Regions from separate parts of the Variovorax sp. P2_H12 genome, predicted to be linked through region 2. Evidence: predicted binding sites of a transcription regulator. Region 2 holds the regulator's gene; each other region holds the start of a gene.
What was found. The regulator sigma-54, encoded in region 2, starts transcription at its own class of promoters, with help from an activator protein. The targets are predictions, from matches to a motif close to TGGCANGNAANCTGCTTT.
Positions count from the first base shown of each region.

Region 1: the regulator sigma-54 is predicted to act here: its motif matches at 3,478-3,495, upstream of glnA (type I glutamate--ammonia ligase).
Region 3: the regulator sigma-54 is predicted to act here: its motif matches at 2,175-2,192, upstream of AC1DYK_RS07000 (CmpA/NrtA family ABC transporter substrate-binding protein).

Region 1 covers NZ_JBFUFO010000033.1:119,946-125,071, forward strand. Annotated here, with positions in the region: gene AC1DYK_RS24720 (polysaccharide deacetylase family protein) at 1-703, shown strand, start outside; gene AC1DYK_RS24725 (sterol desaturase family protein) at 735-1,706, shown strand; gene AC1DYK_RS24730 (EI24 domain-containing protein) at 1,725-2,597, shown strand; gene AC1DYK_RS24735 (competence/damage-inducible protein A) at 2,594-3,394, shown strand; gene glnA (type I glutamate--ammonia ligase) at 3,541-4,956, shown strand.
Region 2 covers NZ_JBFUFO010000084.1:5,382-10,507, forward strand. Annotated here, with positions in the region: gene AC1DYK_RS35030 (phospholipase D family protein) at 1-744, opposite strand, end outside; gene AC1DYK_RS35035 (RNA polymerase factor sigma-54) at 817-2,403, opposite strand; gene lptB (LPS export ABC transporter ATP-binding protein) at 2,416-3,207, opposite strand; gene lptA (lipopolysaccharide transport periplasmic protein LptA) at 3,204-3,890, opposite strand; gene AC1DYK_RS35050 (thiol:disulfide interchange protein DsbA/DsbL) at 4,045-4,695, opposite strand; partial or broken gene AC1DYK_RS35055 (SPOR domain-containing protein) at 4,780-5,126, opposite strand, start outside.
Region 3 covers NZ_JBFUFO010000008.1:29,770-34,895, forward strand. Annotated here, with positions in the region: gene ntrB (nitrate ABC transporter permease) at 1-740, opposite strand, end outside; gene AC1DYK_RS07000 (CmpA/NrtA family ABC transporter substrate-binding protein) at 751-1,995, opposite strand; gene AC1DYK_RS07005 (nitrate- and nitrite sensing domain-containing protein) at 2,319-3,596, opposite strand; gene tsaD (tRNA (adenosine(37)-N6)-threonylcarbamoyltransferase complex transferase subunit TsaD) at 3,797-4,846, shown strand; gene AC1DYK_RS07015 (alpha/beta hydrolase) at 4,794-5,126, opposite strand, start outside.

The DNA.
Region 1 (5,126 bases), on a different contig from region 2:
CTACCTGACCTTCGACACCGGCCACATGGGCATCGCCCCGCTGGTGGCCGAAGTGCTCAAGCGCCAGGACGTGCGCGTGACCTTCTTCGCCGCCGCCGAGCGCACGCAGACCGACGGCGACAGCCTGGACAATCATTGGGCGCCGTGGTGGAAGGCGAGGGGGGCCGAGGGCCACGAATTCGCCTCCCACACCTACGACCACGCCTATTGGCGGGGCGATGTCAAGGGCGTCGAGCCGCGCTTCCGAATCCGCCCCACGGCCGGCGCCTTCGCCGGCCGCGAGTTCACCTGGGATGCGGTGCAGTACTGCGCCAACATCGCCAAGTCCGCCGAGCGGCTGCAGCTCATCACGGGCAAGAAGCCGCTGCCGCTGTTCCGCGCGCCGGGCGGCAAGACCTCGCCGCGGCTGCTCGCGGCGGCCAAGGCCTGCGGCTACGAGCACGTGGGCTGGGCGCCGGCGGGCTTCCTCGGCGACGAACTGCCGAGCGAGACGTTCAGCAACGAGCGGCTGCTGGCGCAGGCGCTCGACAAGATCCAGCCTGGCGACATCCTGCTCGCGCACCTGGGCATCTGGTCGCGCAAGGACCCTTGGGCGCCGGCCGACCTGGAGCCGCTGATCGCCGGGCTCAAGATCAAGGGCTACTGCTTCGAGACGCTGCGGCAGCATCCGGCCTATCGCGGCTGGATCGCGGCCCATTCCTGAACCTTCGGCCCTCGACCGGAACCGCACGCCGATGGACTGGCTCACCGATCAATTCGCGACCTTGCAGCAATGGCTGTTCGAGACGGCGGTGCAGCCGCTGGTCTACGCCATCGGGCTCGGCGGCCGGGTCGAGGACGCCTTCGACGCCACCGGCTGGCTGCTGGTCGGCCTGATCCAGATCGCCGTGCTGGTCGCCGTGATCGGCCCGCTGCAGCGCTGGCGGCCGGTCGAGCCGGTGGTCGACCGGCGTGCGATCCGCACCGACGTCATCTACACGCTGATCCACCGGCTCGGCCTGTTCCGGCTGGCGATGTTCTTCGCCGTGGACCCGCTCTTCGACGACCTGCTGGGCATGGTGCGCGGGGCCGGTTGGGGCTCGGTGCACCTGGACGAACTCTGGCCCGGCGTGACCGACGTGCCGTGGATCGCGTTCCTGATCTACCTGGTGGTGCTGGACGGGGTCGAGTACCTGATCCACCGCGGCCAGCACCGCTTCCGCTGGTGGTGGGCGCTGCATTCGCTGCACCACTCGCAGCGCCAGATGACGATGTGGAGCGACAACCGCAACCATCTGCTGGACGACCTGATCCACGACGCGATCATCGTCGTCGTCGCGCAGCTGATCGGCGTGGCGCCGGGACAGTTCATCGCGATCGTCGCCTTCACGCAGCTCAGCGAGAGCCTGCAGCACGCCAATCTGCGCATCGGCTTCGGCGCTCTCGGCGAACGCCTGTGGATCAGCCCGCGCTTTCACCGCGTGCACCACAGCATCGGCATCGGCCACGAGTCCGGGGGGCCCAAGACGCTGGGCGGCCACAACTTCGGCGTGCTGCTTCCGTGGTGGGACATGCTCCTGCGAACGGCGAACTTCGAAGACCGCTACGACGCCACCGGCATCCGCGACCAGGTCGAGCCCGACGAGCGCGGCCGGGTGCGGGACTACGGTCGCGGCTTCTGGGCCCAGCAATGGCTCGGGCTGCGCCGCCTGGCCGGCAAGGGCTGAGGTTATCCTCGGCACCCGATGCGTCTTCTCCTCGATTCCTTCTGGCGATCGGTCGCCTATTGCCTGCACCCGCGGGTGATCGTGCTGTCGCTGCTGCCGCTCGGCCTCATGGTCGCGCTGGCGGCGGTGTTCGGCTATTTCTATTGGGATGCCGCGGTCACCTGGACCCGCGCGGCGCTCGACGCCTGGCCCCTGCTGGCCGGTTTCTGGGCCTGGATCGGACATTTTTTCTCGGGCGACGTCACGGCCATGCTGGCGCCGCTGGTCGTCGTCTTCGCCGCCACGCCGCTGCTCGTGGTGGTGTCGCTGCTGGTCGTGGCGGGCGTCATGGCGCCGGCGCTGACACGCCTGGTGGCCGAGCGGCGCTTCGCGACCCTGGAACAGAAGAAGGGGGCTTCCTTCTTCGGCAGCATGGCCCGCTCGATCGGGCTGACGGTGCTGGCGCTGCTGGCGCTGGTGGTGTCGATGCCGCTTTGGCTGATCCCGCCGCTGGTGCTCATTCTTCCGCCGCTGATCTGGGGCTGGCTGACCTACCGCGTGATGAGCTTCGATGCCCTGGCCGAGCATGCGAGTCCGGAGGAGCGCGACACGCTGCTGCGCACGCACCGGCTGCCCCTGCTCGGCATCGGCGTGCTGTGCGGCTATCTCGGCGCGGCGCCGAGCATCGTCTGGGCCTCGGGCCTGCTGTTCGCCGCCGCCTTCTTCGTGCTGGCGCCGCTCGCGATCTGGATCTATACGCTGGTGTTCGCCTTCTCGGCGTTGTGGTTCGCGCACTACTGCCTGGATGCCCTGGCCCAACTGCGTGCGCAGCGGGCGGCGGCCGCCGTGTCAGCTTCCACGGCCGAGCTGGCGGATGCCAGCGCGGCCGCGAGCCAATGGAGTGCGCCATGAGTCGTTCTTTCGGTCTGATCGTCGTCGGTGACGAAATCCTGTCGGGCAAGCGCGTCGACAAGCACATGCCCAAGGTCATCGAGCTGCTCGCCGCGCGCGGGCTCGAGCTCGGCTGGGCGGAGTACGTGGGCGACGTGCCTGTTCGCATCACCGCGGCGCTGGGTCGCGCCTTCGCATCGGGAGACATCGTGTTCTCCACCGGCGGCATCGGCGCCACGCCCGACGACCACACGCGCCAGTGCGCGGCGGCGGCGCTGGGCGTGCCGCTGGCGCTGCACCCCGAGGCCGAGTTGCTGATCCGCGAGCGCATGCAGGACACGGCGCGCGAGCAGGGCACGGTCTACGAGCCCGACCGTCCGGACAACATCCATCGGCTCAACATGGGCGTGTTCCCGTTGGGCGCCCGCATCATTCCCAACACCTACAACAAGATCCCGGGCTTCAGCGTCGGCGACGTGCACTTCGTACCCGGCTTCCCGGTGATGGCCTGGCCGATGATCGAGTCGGTGCTGGACGGCCGCTATGCCGAACTGTTCGCGCGCGGCCGCGCCGCCGAGAAATCGGTGATCGTCTATGGCGCGATGGAGGCCGCGCTGACCCCGCTCATGGAAGCCGTCGAGCGGGACCACGCAGGGATCAAGGTGTTCAGCCTGCCGAGCGTCGACCATCCGCAGCACGGGCGCCATATCGAACTCGGCGTCAAGGGCGACGCGAGCCTGATCGAGGCCGCCTACGCGCAGTTGCTCGCGGGCCTGCACGGTTTTGAGGCGCGACTTGGCCCCGAAATGGTGCGTTGAGGCGAAGCGCACCAAAGTGGTTACAAATTGCCTTGTTTTGGGTGCCTGCAAGGGCGCCAAGGCCCCGCTCGCGGCAGTGACAATGGCATAGAAACTGCATTCCCGATTCCCGTACTACCAACCCTGTCCATACCAAGGAGAACCTGATGGCCAAGACCGTCGCCGACGTACTCAAACTCGTGAAGGAAAACGAGGTCAAGTTCGTCGATTTCCGCTTCACCGACACGCGCGGCAAGGAGCAGCACGTGACCGTGCCCGTCTCGCATTTCGATGAAGACAAGTTCACGTCGGGCCACGCCTTCGATGGCTCCTCGATCGCCGGTTGGAAGGGCATCGAAGCGTCGGACATGCAACTCATGCCCGATCCCAACACGGCCAACATCGATCCTTTCTTCGAGGAAACGACGCTGATCCTGACCTGCGACGTGGTCGATCCGACGGATGGCAAGCCCTACGAACGCGACCCGCGCTCGCTGGCCAAGCGCGCCGAAGCCTACATGAAGGCCTCGGGCCTGGGCGACACCGCCTTCTTCGGACCGGAACCCGAATTCTTCGTGTTCGACGGCGTGCGCTGGCAGAACGACATGTCGGGCTGCTCGGTCAAGATCGAGTCCGAGGAAGCGGCCTGGAATACCGGCAAGGAATTCGAGCACGGCAACACCGGCCACCGTCCGGCGGTCAAGGGCGGCTACTTCCCGGTACCGCCGGTCGACAGCTTCCAGGACATGCGTTCCGAGATGTGCCTGGTGCTCGAGTCGCTCGGCATCCCGGTCGAAGTGCATCACCATGAAGTGGCCAACGCCGGCCAGATGGAAATCGGCACCAAGTTCAGCACGCTGATCCAGCGCGCCGACTGGGTCCAGCTGCAGAAGTACGTGATCCACAACGTGGCCCACGCCTACGGCAAGACCGCCACCTTCATGCCCAAGCCGATCGTCGGCGACAACGGCTCGGGCATGCACGTGCACCAGTCGGTCTGGAAGGACGGCAAGAACCTGTTCGCCGGCGACGGCTATGCCGGCCTGAGCGACTTCGCGCTGCACTACATCGGCGGCATCATCAAGCACGCCCGCGCGCTGAACGCCATCACGAACCCCGGCACCAACAGCTACAAGCGCCTGGTGCCCGGCTTCGAAGCCCCGGTGAAGCTGGCCTACTCGGCCAAGAACCGCTCGGCCTCGATCCGCATTCCATTCGTGGCGAACCCGAAGGGCCGCCGCGTCGAAGCGCGCTTCCCCGATCCGCTGATGAATCCGTACCTCGGCTTCGCGGCGCTGCTGATGGCCGGCCTCGACGGCGTGGAAAACAAGATCCATCCGGGCGAAGCCGCCAGCAAGGATCTCTACCATCTGCCGCCGGAAGAAGACGCGCTGATCCCGACCGTCTGCCACAGCCTCGACCAGGCGCTCGAGTACCTCGACAAGGACCGTGCTTTCCTGACCAAGGGCGGCGTGTTCACCGATTCGTACATCGATGCCTACATCGACCTCAAGATGCAGGAAGTCACGCGCTTCCGGATGGCGACCCATCCGGTCGAGTTCGACATGTATTACTCCCTGTGAGGCCTTGCGGGACAGACCAAGAAACTGCGCAGCAGTTTTTGCTCTGTCCTCAACTGATTGGAATCAAAAAAGGACGGCCTCGGCCGTCCTTTTTCATTGGGAGGGAACATCTGGGCCGGATCGGTTTCGAATTGCATGAAAATGCCGTTTTGCGGCGCACTAACTCAAGA
Region 2 (5,126 bases):
GTTCGGTGCCGGCGGGCGCGGCGGCGCAGTGGTTGCGGGGCCGGTGGCCTGATCGAAGCGCTGCTGCAGCTCCTCGCGCGGCAGCGAGGATGCGACCACGCTGCCGATCGGCCGCACGTAGGGGCTGTTCCAGTACAGGTCGAACAGGCTGCCGAGGCGCTTCACCAGGGCGCCGGCGACGAAGGTGTCGATGTCCAGGAAGTTCGCGCCGGCGGTCTGCGTGAAGTACTGACTGCCGATGTTGCGCCCGCCTGCCACCGCCATCGCGCCGTCGGCGATGAAGAGCTTGTTGTGCATCCGGCGATTGACGCGGTCGAAGTCGAACAGCGAGCTCGAGAAGCGCTGCAGCAGGCTGCCGCGGCCGGCCGGGAAAGGGTTGAACAGCCGCAGCTCGAGGTTCGGCGTGGCGGCCAGCGCCAGCAACAGGTCGTCCTCGCCCGAGGTGTAGAGGTCGTCCATCAGGAGCCGCACGCGCACGCCGCGCAGGGCCGCATCGCGCAGGGTGCGCAGGAAGTAGCGGCCGGTGTCGTCGTTCTCGATCTGGTAGTACTGGACGTCGAGCGTGCGCTCGGCGCGGCGCGCGAGCTGCAGCCGCGTGTCGAGCGCGAAGTCGCCGCCGGGCATGAGCCGGAAACCGCTCAGATCCGGATCGGGCGACGAGGCCTTGGCGATCCGGCCCAGCGCGGTCTCGCCCGAAGCCATGATTGCACTCGAGGGCGGGCGCTCGACATCGGCCGGCAGCATCGCGCAGCCGCTGGCCAGAAGCACCGCCGCCGCCAGTGCCGCACCGAGCCGCCACCCGCGCACCAGCACGCCCTAGAGCGCCTTGCGCAGATTGGCCGGAGCGATACGCAGCGCCTCGCGGTACTTCGCGACGGTGCGGCGCGCGCACTCGATGCCCTGCTCCTTGAGCATCTCGGAGATCTGGCTGTCGGACAGCGGTTTCTTGAGGTCCTCGGCGCTCACGAACTGCTTGATCAGCGCCCGCACCGCGGTGCTCGAGGCATTGCCGCCGGTCTCGGTGCCGAGCGCCGAGCCGAAGAAGTACTTGAGCTCGAACGTGCCGTAAGGCGTCGCCATGTACTTGGCGGTGGTCACGCGGCTGATGGTCGATTCGTGCAGGCCGAGTTCGTCGGCGATCTCGCGCAGCACCAGCGGGCGCATCGCCAGCTCGCCGTGCACGAAGAAGCTCTTCTGCCGCTCGACGATCGCGTTCGACACCCGCAGGATGGTGTCGAAGCGCTGCTGGATGTTCTTGATGAACCAGCGCGCCTCCTGCAACCGCTGCGAGAGCGCCTGGCTGCCCTCGCCCTTGTGCTGCTTGAGCGCGCCGGCATAGATGTCGTGCACGCGCAGCCGCGGCATGACCTCGGGGTTCAGCATGACGCGGAACTTGATGTTGGTGCTGGTGCCGTTGCCGATGCGCGTGACGATCACGTCCGGCACCACCACGTTGCGCTCGACGTCGACGAAGCGGCGGCCCGGCTTGGGCTCGAGCCGGGCGATCAGCTGCAGGGCGGCGCGCACCTCTTCCTCGTTGCTGCGCGCGAGCGTCGCCAGCCGCTTGAAATCGCGCCGCGCGAGCAGTTCCATCGGCTGCTTGCAGACCGCGATCGCGGTCTGGCGCACCCGCGCCTCGTCGGCACCCTCGCCGGGGTGCGCCAGGGCGCGCAGCTGGATCGTCAGGCACTCGCCGAGGTTGCGGGCGCCGACGCCCACCGGCTCCAGGCTCTGCAGCAGGCCGAGCGCGACCTGGAAGTGATGCACCAGGTCGTCGAACTGGTCGTTGTCGTCGCCGGCCAGGCCCGAGGCCAGGGCCGGCAGCGAATCCTCGAGGTAGCCGTCGTCGTTGAGCGACTCGATCAGGAAGCGCAGCGCGGCGCGGTCGGTCTCGCTGAGCCGCAGGCCCAGTGCCTGCCGATGCAGGAAGGACTGCAGCGTTTCGTGGCTGCGCGCCAGTTCGGTGGCGTCGGTGCGTTCGTCGCCGAGGTTGTTGGCGCGCGCGGGCGCATCGCCGCCCCATTCGCTGTCGTCGGGTGCCAGGTCGACCGTGCCGTCGCCTTCCCAGTCGGGCTCGCCGTCGGCGGCGTCGAGCGGCGCCGTCTCGGCCTCGGGTGTCGCGACCGCAACCTCGGTGGCAGCGGCCGCGGGGCCGGGAGCGTAGTCGCCATCGCCTTCGGCCTGCCGATCGTCGTCGCGCACCGGCGCATCGGCGGCGTCCAGCCCGAACTCCTCGCGCGCCGCCTCTTCGGCCGTCCGCTCGAGGAAAGGGTTGTCGTCGAGCATCTGCTCGACTTCCTGGCTCAGCTCGAGGGTGGACAGCTGCAGCAGCCGGATCGATTGCTGCAGTTGCGGCGTCAGCGCCAGATGCTGGGAGACGCGAAGCGAAAGCCCCTGCTTCATCGAGTAAGGCCCCTACATCCGGAAATGTTCGCCCAGGTACACGCGTCGCACCTCGGCGTTGTCGACGATCTCCGAAGGCGTGCCTTGTGCCAGCACATGCCCGTCGCTGATGATGAACGCGTGATCGCAGATGCCCAGCGTCTCGCGTACGTTGTGGTCGGTGATGAGCACGCCGAGGCCGCGCTCCTTCAGGAAACTGATGATCCGCTGGATCTCGATCACCGCGATCGGGTCGATGCCGGCGAAGGGCTCGTCCAGCAGGATGAAGCGCGGCTGCGTCGCCAGGGCGCGCGCGATCTCGACCCGGCGGCGTTCGCCGCCGGACAGCGACAGCGCCGGTGAATCGCGCAGGTGGTCGACGCGCAGGTCGGCCAGCAGTTCGCCCAGCCGCTCGTCGATGTGCGCCTTGCTGAGCGGCACCATCCGGCCGTGGTCGTCGGGCTCGCTCTGCAGCTCGAGCACTGCGCGCACGTTTTCCTCGACCGTCAACTTGCGGAAGATCGAGGCCTCCTGCGGCAGGTAGCTCAGGCCCATGCGCGCGCGACGATGGATCGGCATGTGGGCGATCGGCTCGCCGTCGATCGAGATCTCTCCGGCATCGGCCCGCACCAGCCCGACGATCATGTAGAACGAGGTGGTCTTGCCCGCGCCGTTGGGGCCCAGCAGCCCGACCACTTCGCCCTTCTGCACGGCGAGCGACACATCCTTCACGACCGTGCGGCTGCCATAGCTCTTCTGCAGGCTGCGCGCCTCCAGCCGGCTGACCGGCCCATCGCTTCCATTCAACCCGGCGGTTTCGATCACTTCTTGGACTCTCCGCCGAGCGTGGTGGTGGAACGCAGGCTGTTGCCCGGAGCCGGGGTCGCCGCGGGCTTGGCACCGCCGCTGCCGGGCGCCGGGGCGGCCGCCTTGGGCGTCAGGATGGCCTTGACGCGGCCGCTCGCCTGTGTCGCCACGCCGGCGTTCGGCGGCAGCGAGGAGCCGTTGACCGTGAAGGTGTCGTTGCTCTGGTCGTAGACGATCAGCGGGCCGCTGCTCTCGTCGCTCACCGTGGCGCCGATCAGGCGCCGCATGACCGCGCGGCGGATGAACTTCACGTTGTCGGCGCGGCTGTCGTACTCGATCACTTCGCCCTCGCCCTCGATCCACTCGTCGGTGCCGGCGTTGCGTTTCTGCTTGAAGTAGGCCAATTTGCCGGGTTCGGCCGTGACCACGCCGTACTGGTAGCCCTCGGGGTCCTGGCGAACGTCGATGCGGGTGCCCCGGATCTGGATCGTGCCCTTGTTCACGACCACGTTGCCGGTGAACACGCTGGTCTGCTTGAGGTCGTCATAGCGCATCGCGTCGGCCTCGATGTTCATCGGCTTGCTCCGGTCGGCCTGCTCGGCCTGCGACAAGGACGCGCATCCGGCCAGCGCCAGCGCCAGGCAGAGCACGCGACCGAATCGACGAGGAGAAATGGAGGTGAAGGAGGAGAGCGATGTCATAGAGGCACGAAACTTGCTCTGCGATTGTATGCGTCCCGTGGACGCCGCCTCGCGCGGCCTTGACGAAAAAGCCCGCAGAAGCGGGCTTCAATGACGAGATCGTGGCGGCGACGGCAGGCGACAGGCGCCGCCACCGTGCGCGTCACCGGGCCGCTCAACCCTTGCGGGCTTCGGCGATCAGGAAGTCGACCACCTGGAGCGCGCGCTCGAGCGAGCCCGCCGTGTCGCCGTCGACGTACCAGCGCCCGGCCACGCCGAGGGCCGGCACGCCGGCCACCTGGTAGTCGGTGGTGAGCTGGGTGGCGCGCTTGGCCTTGCCGACCACCGAGAAGGACTTGAACAGCTCGGCGAACTTCTTCGCATCGAGGCCGGGCTGCTTTTCCACCCAGGCGAGGATCCCGGCGTCGCCAGTCAGGTTCAGGCGCTGCTGGTGGATGGCCTGGAAGACCTTGGGCTGGAATTCGTCGACCTTGCCCATCGCCTCGAGCGCGTAATAGAAGCGCTGCTTGGCCTCCGTGTCGTTGCCGACGAACGGCACCGGGATGCGACGGAAAACGACATAGGGCGGCAGCTTCTTGACCCAGGCTTCCACCTGAGGCTCGAAGGCCGCGCAGTGCGGGCAGTTGTAGGAAAAGAACTCGAGCACCTCGACCTTGCCGGCGGGCGCATCGACCGGCGCCGGCTTGCGCAGGACGATGTAGTCGGTGCCGGCCTTGATGGGACGGGCCTGCTGCGCATGCGAGGGCGCAGCCAGCGGAAGAAGCCCCAGCGAAGCGGCGGCCAGCGAAAAATCACGACGTTTCATGTATCAATTCCTTCTGTACGGCTTGAAAGAGCCCGCGATGCCGGATGGAGTTCCCGGATCGGGCGAACTGGAGACGATGCAGCGTCAACGCTGGACGCGGACCAGGGCCGATTCAAGGCCCCCGCCGTCGAGCCGTTCCTTGAGTTGGTCGGCGTCGTCCTTCTTGTTGAACGGACCGGCACGCACGCGGTAGACGGTGCGGCCGGCCTGCTCGCGCTCGGTCACGCGCGCCTCCACGCCCATCAGCGAAAGCTTGGCGCGCTGCGCATCGGCATCCTCCTGCGTGCGGAAGGCACCGGCCTGGACGAAATACATGAACGGGTCGGTGCTGGCGCCGGTGGCCGCTGCGGCCCCGGTGCCGGAGCGCGCCTTGGCGAAATCGCCGATCGGGTCGTTCGAGGGCGGCAGCGCGTTGGCTTCGGCCGGAACCG
Region 3 (5,126 bases), on a different contig from region 2:
TCGGCCGCGACGATCACCAGCCAGGCGGTGCCGACCGCCAGACGCACGCCGGTCAGCATGTAGGGCAGCACGGCGGGGAACAGGATCTTGGTGAAGATCTTCCACTCGCTGAGGTTCAGTACCCGAGCGACGTTCATGTAGTCGCTGGGCACGCGCTGCACGCCGACCGCGGTGTTGATGATCATCGGCCAGATCGAGCAGATGAAGATGGTCCAGATGGCGGCCGGATTGGCGCCCTTGAACACCAGCAGGCCGATCGGCAGCCAGGCCAGCGGGGACACCGGCCGCAGCAGGCTGATCAGCGGATTGAACATGCGCGAGAGGAACTCGAAGCGTCCGATCGCGAAGCCGGCCGGTATGCCGACCGCGGCCGCCAGCCCGAAGCCCAGCGCCACGCGCTGCAGCGACGAGAGCACGTTCCAGCCCACGCCCTGGTCGTTCGGCCCCTTGCTGTAGAACGGATCGCTGAAGACCGTGAGCGCCTGCTGCCAGGTCGCGAGCGGCGACGGAAAACCGGTGGTGCTCCTGAGCGCCACCAGTTCCCAGACGAGGACCAGCAGCGCGAAGCCCAGCAGCGGCGGCAGCACGCGCAGCCAGACGGCGCGGAAGTCGCGAGGCACGCGGGGCGTGGGCTCGACCGCGGCTGGCGATGGCGACGCCGCCGGCCTGGCGACGCTCTTCGCTGCCGGCGGCATCACCGGCTTGACATCGAGCGGGGAGTGGAAGACGGCACTGACCATGGCGGGCTCCTCAGGCGTGGACCTTGAACGAATCGGCATACTGCTTCGGGTTCTTGCCGTCCCAGACGACGCCGTCGAACAGCTTGCTGCTGCGCATCGTCTCCTTCGGCACCGCGGTCTTGGTGGCGGCGGCGGCCTGCTTGTAGATGTCGATCTGGTTGATCTGCGTTGCCACCTGCAGGTAGTCCGGGTGCTCCTTCAGCAGGCCCCAGCGCTTGTGCTGCGTCAGGAACCACATGCCGTCCGACAGGTACGGGTAGCTGACCGCGCCGTCGTTGTAGAACTTCATGTAGTTCGGGTCGTCCCAGCTCTTGCCGAGGCCGTTGGTGTAGCGCCCCAGGATGCGCTGGTTGATCGCGTCCACGCTGGTGTTGACGTAGCTCTTGTCGGCGATGGTCTCGGCCATCTTGTTCTTGTTCTGCAGGCCGGCGTCGATCCACTTGCCGGCCTCGAGGATCGCGGCGGTCACGGCGCGCGCCGTGTTCGGATACTTCTTCACGAACTCGCCGGTGGTGCCGAGCACCTTCTCCGGATGGTCCTTCCAGATGTCCTGGGTGGTGATGGCCGTGATGCCGATGCCGTCCATGATCGCGCGCTGCCCCCATGGCTCGCCCACGCAGTAGCCGTCCATGTTGCCGACCCGCATGTTGGCCACCATCTGCGGCGGCGGCACGGTGATGACCTTGGCGTCCTTCAGCGGGTTGATGCCGTTGGCGGCCATCCAGTAGTAGAGCCACATCGCGTGGGTGCCGGTGGGGAAGGTCTGGGCGAAGGTGTATTCGGCCTTCTCCTTGGCCATGACCTTGGCCAGCGAGGCACCGTCGACCGCGCCCTTGTCGGCCAGCTTCTTCGACAGCGTGATCGCCTGGCCGTTGTTGTTGAGCGTCATCAGGACGGCCATGTCCTTCTTCGGGCCGCCGATGCCCAGGTGCACGCCGTAGACCAGGCCGTAGAGCACGTGGGCGAAGTCGAGTTCGCCGTTGACCAGCTTGTCGCGCACGCCGGCCCAGCTGGCTTCCTTGCTCGGCACGATCTTCACGCCGTACTTCTTGTCGATGCCGAGCACCGAGGCCATCACGACGCTGGCGCAGTCGGTCAGCGGGATGAAGCCGATCCTGACTTCCTCCTTCTCGGGCTTGTCCGAGCCCTGGGCCCAGACGGCGGCGCGCAGCGCGGGATCGAGCCCGACCACGCCCGCGGCGGCGGCCTGCAGCACACGGCGGCGACTCAGTTTGGGTTTCAGCGCATCGGTCATGGGGCGAACTCCGGAAATGAAAAAGTCGATTCGGAAAAACGAAAAGGCGTCCTCGCCGCGCACGGGCCGCTCGAAGTCGAGCCCCTGCGGGGTAAGGACGCCTTTGTCCGGTTCGGTGGGCCGCACCCGCCGTTGGATGCCACCTGCCTGAAGACCTTCGTCGGTCTATGCCTTGAGTGATAGCAAGCAGCGTGCCAGTACCGTGGTGCTATGAAAAAGAGAGCGTCAATGGTCCATCAGGGCTTGCCAGCCGCCGGGTCTGGAGCGGAACCGGTGCGCCGCGCATCGCTTGTGCAGTGCACCATTCCGGGCCCGCGACGCACTCAGGAAGCCCTGTCGTCGGGCAGGTACTCGGCCATCGCGAGCACCGATTCGGCGACCTCGACCAGCCGGCGGCCCTGGTTCATCGCGGTCCGGCGCAGCATCTTGTGCGCTTCCTCCTCGCTGATGCGCCGGTGCGCCATCAGGAGCCCCTTGGCGCGCTCGACCAGCTTGCGCTCGTTGAGGGCGGCGCGCACGGTCTCGAGCTCGTCGCCCATGGCCTGCAGCCGGCGCGACTGCTCCTGCACCATGTCGAGGATGGAGCGTTCGAGTTGCTTGCCGTAAGGCGCACTGGCGGCCGGCGTGGCCGTGGCAGCCGGCGTCGCCACCGCATCGAGGAAGAAGTCCGCCGCGACGATGCCGGGGCCCTGCAGGCTGGCCAGCAGCGCCTCGTGCGCCTGCAGCTCGGCGCGGGCCTGCGCCGTCTTCTGTTCGCAGAGCTGCCGCAAATCGGCGGCCAACCGCTCCTCGACCGCCTGCATGGCGTCGATGCGGCGCGTGCAGCAGTCGAACCAGACCTGGCTCAGCTCGGTGTCGAGCCACACGCCTGCCGGCGCGGCGCAGGCGATGCGGCGCAGGCGCTCCTGTTCGGCGACTTGCGCCGGCGCCCGGACCGAGGCCCAGAGCTCGCCCAGGCCGGGTGCCGAGAACTCGGCAAAGCGCTGGAAGCAATGTTCCTGCGAGGCGATCAGGTGCAGCCATTGCTGCTGGCGCGCGCTGTCGTTGTAGCCCGAGGCGAAGGCCGCGGCGCCGCAGGCGCGCTCCTGGCCCGCGAACTCCTTGCCCTGCATGAAATTGAACAGCGCCACCAGCCGGCGCGAGATCTCGGGGTCGGTGGCGCCGTCGGCGGCCTCGAAGACCACTGCGATGAGACCGGCGACCAGCTTGACGAAGGCCGCGGTCGAACGGCCGGCATCGAGCTCCATCGCGCCGATGCGCTGCCGCAGCGCGGGCAGGGCGTCCAGCCCGGGCAGCACCCAGGCGATGCGGCTGAAGAGGCGCGCGCCGTTGCCGACCCGACCGCCTTCGGCATCGAGCTGGTCGAAGGCCAGGCGCACGGCTTCCTCGTGCCGCAGGCAGTCGGCCATCTGCTCCTGGCGTTGCGAGGCGAAGCGCCGGCCGCCCGATGCCAGAAAGACATTGGAGATGCCGCGCTCCCGCTGCAGCGCATGGACCAGCCGGGCGATCGTCGCCACCAGCTCGCTGGTGCGCGCGAGCTGCTCCAGCGCGTCGATCTCGCAACGCAGGGCGCCGACCAGGAAGCTCAAAGCGGATTTCATCGTGACTCTTCGAGTTTGCTCTCTGTGTTGCCTGACGACCCAGGCCGGATTTTTCGTGGAACACCGCGGAACCGGCTTCGCCGGGCCGCTGGTGTTGCCCCCGGCCGGGGGTGGGCGGCTACACGCAGTGAGCCAACCTGGGGGCGAGCTCATTGAGCAACATCCGTGCCCTCGGGGCGGACGCCACCTACACTCGCTGGATGCATGTACTGGGAATCGAATCCTCCTGCGACGAGACCGGCGTGGCGCTGGTCGAGGCCGGCGCCAGCGGGCTGCCTCGGCTGGCCGCGCACGCGCTGCACAGCCAGATCGCGATGCACCAGGCCTATGGCGGCGTGGTGCCCGAGCTTGCGAGCCGGGATCACATCCGCCGCGTCCTGCCGCTCACGCAGGCGGTGTTCGACGAGTCTGGCCGGCGGCTGGCCGATGTCGACGTGGTCGCCTACACGCGGGGGCCGGGGCTGGCGGGCGCCTTGCTGGTCGGCGCCGGCGTGGCGTGCGCGCTGGGCGCCGCGCTCGGCAAGCCGGTGCTCGGCGTGCATCACCTCGAGGGCCACTTGCTGTCGCCCTTCCTGAGCGCCGACCCGCCCGAGTTTCCCTTTGTCGCGCTGCTGGTGTCAGGCGGACACACCCAGCTGATGCGGGTCGACGGGGTGGGGCGCTACGCGCTGCTCGGCGAGACCATCGACGACGCCGCCGGCGAAGCCTTCGACAAGAGCGCCAAGCTGATGGGGCTGCCCTATCCCGGCGGCCCGTGGCTCGCGAAGCTGGCGGAGCAGGGCGACCCTGAGGCCTTCAAGCTGCCGCGTCCGCTGCTGCACAGCGGCAACCTCGATTTCTCCTTTGCCGGACTCAAGACCGCGGTGCTGACACAGGCCAAGAAGCTCGGCGACCAGCTCGAAGCCCGCAAGCCCGATCTCGCCGCCTCGACGCAGGCCGCGATCGTCGACGTGCTGCTGAAGAAATCGCTGGCCGCGCTCGAACAGACCGGCCTCGACCGCTTCGTGGTCGCGGGCGGCGTCGGCGCCAACCGGATGCTGCGCCAGCAGCTCGACGCGGCCTGCGCGAAGCGCGGCGTGCGCGTGCACTACCCCGAACTGCACCTGTGCACCGACAACGGCGCCATGATTGCGATGGCCGCGGCGATGCGGCTTCAGGCCGGCGTGCAGGCGCCGACCGGGCACTATGCCTTCGACGTCAAGCCGCGATGGCCATTGGCCTCGCTGAGCGGGCCACAGCAGGGCGCGTGATGCGCCGCCCCCACGCGGCCTCGCTTCGCGTGCGCCTAGCGTCGGTCTGAGAGCCTTCCCGGGTGGCCAGGGTCGGCAGCGGCAGCACGTCGAGCACCTTGCGCCAGAGCTGCGACCACTGCGGCCAGTCGTGGCCGCCTTCGGTGGTGAACACGCGGCCGGCCGGCAGCGCATCGGCCAGCAGATGGTGATTGGACGCAAAGCGGTCGCTGAGTCCGAAGCCCAGATACAGCGGCGGCAGGTGCTTGGCCTGCCGCGGCGACGCGTACTGCTGGAGCCA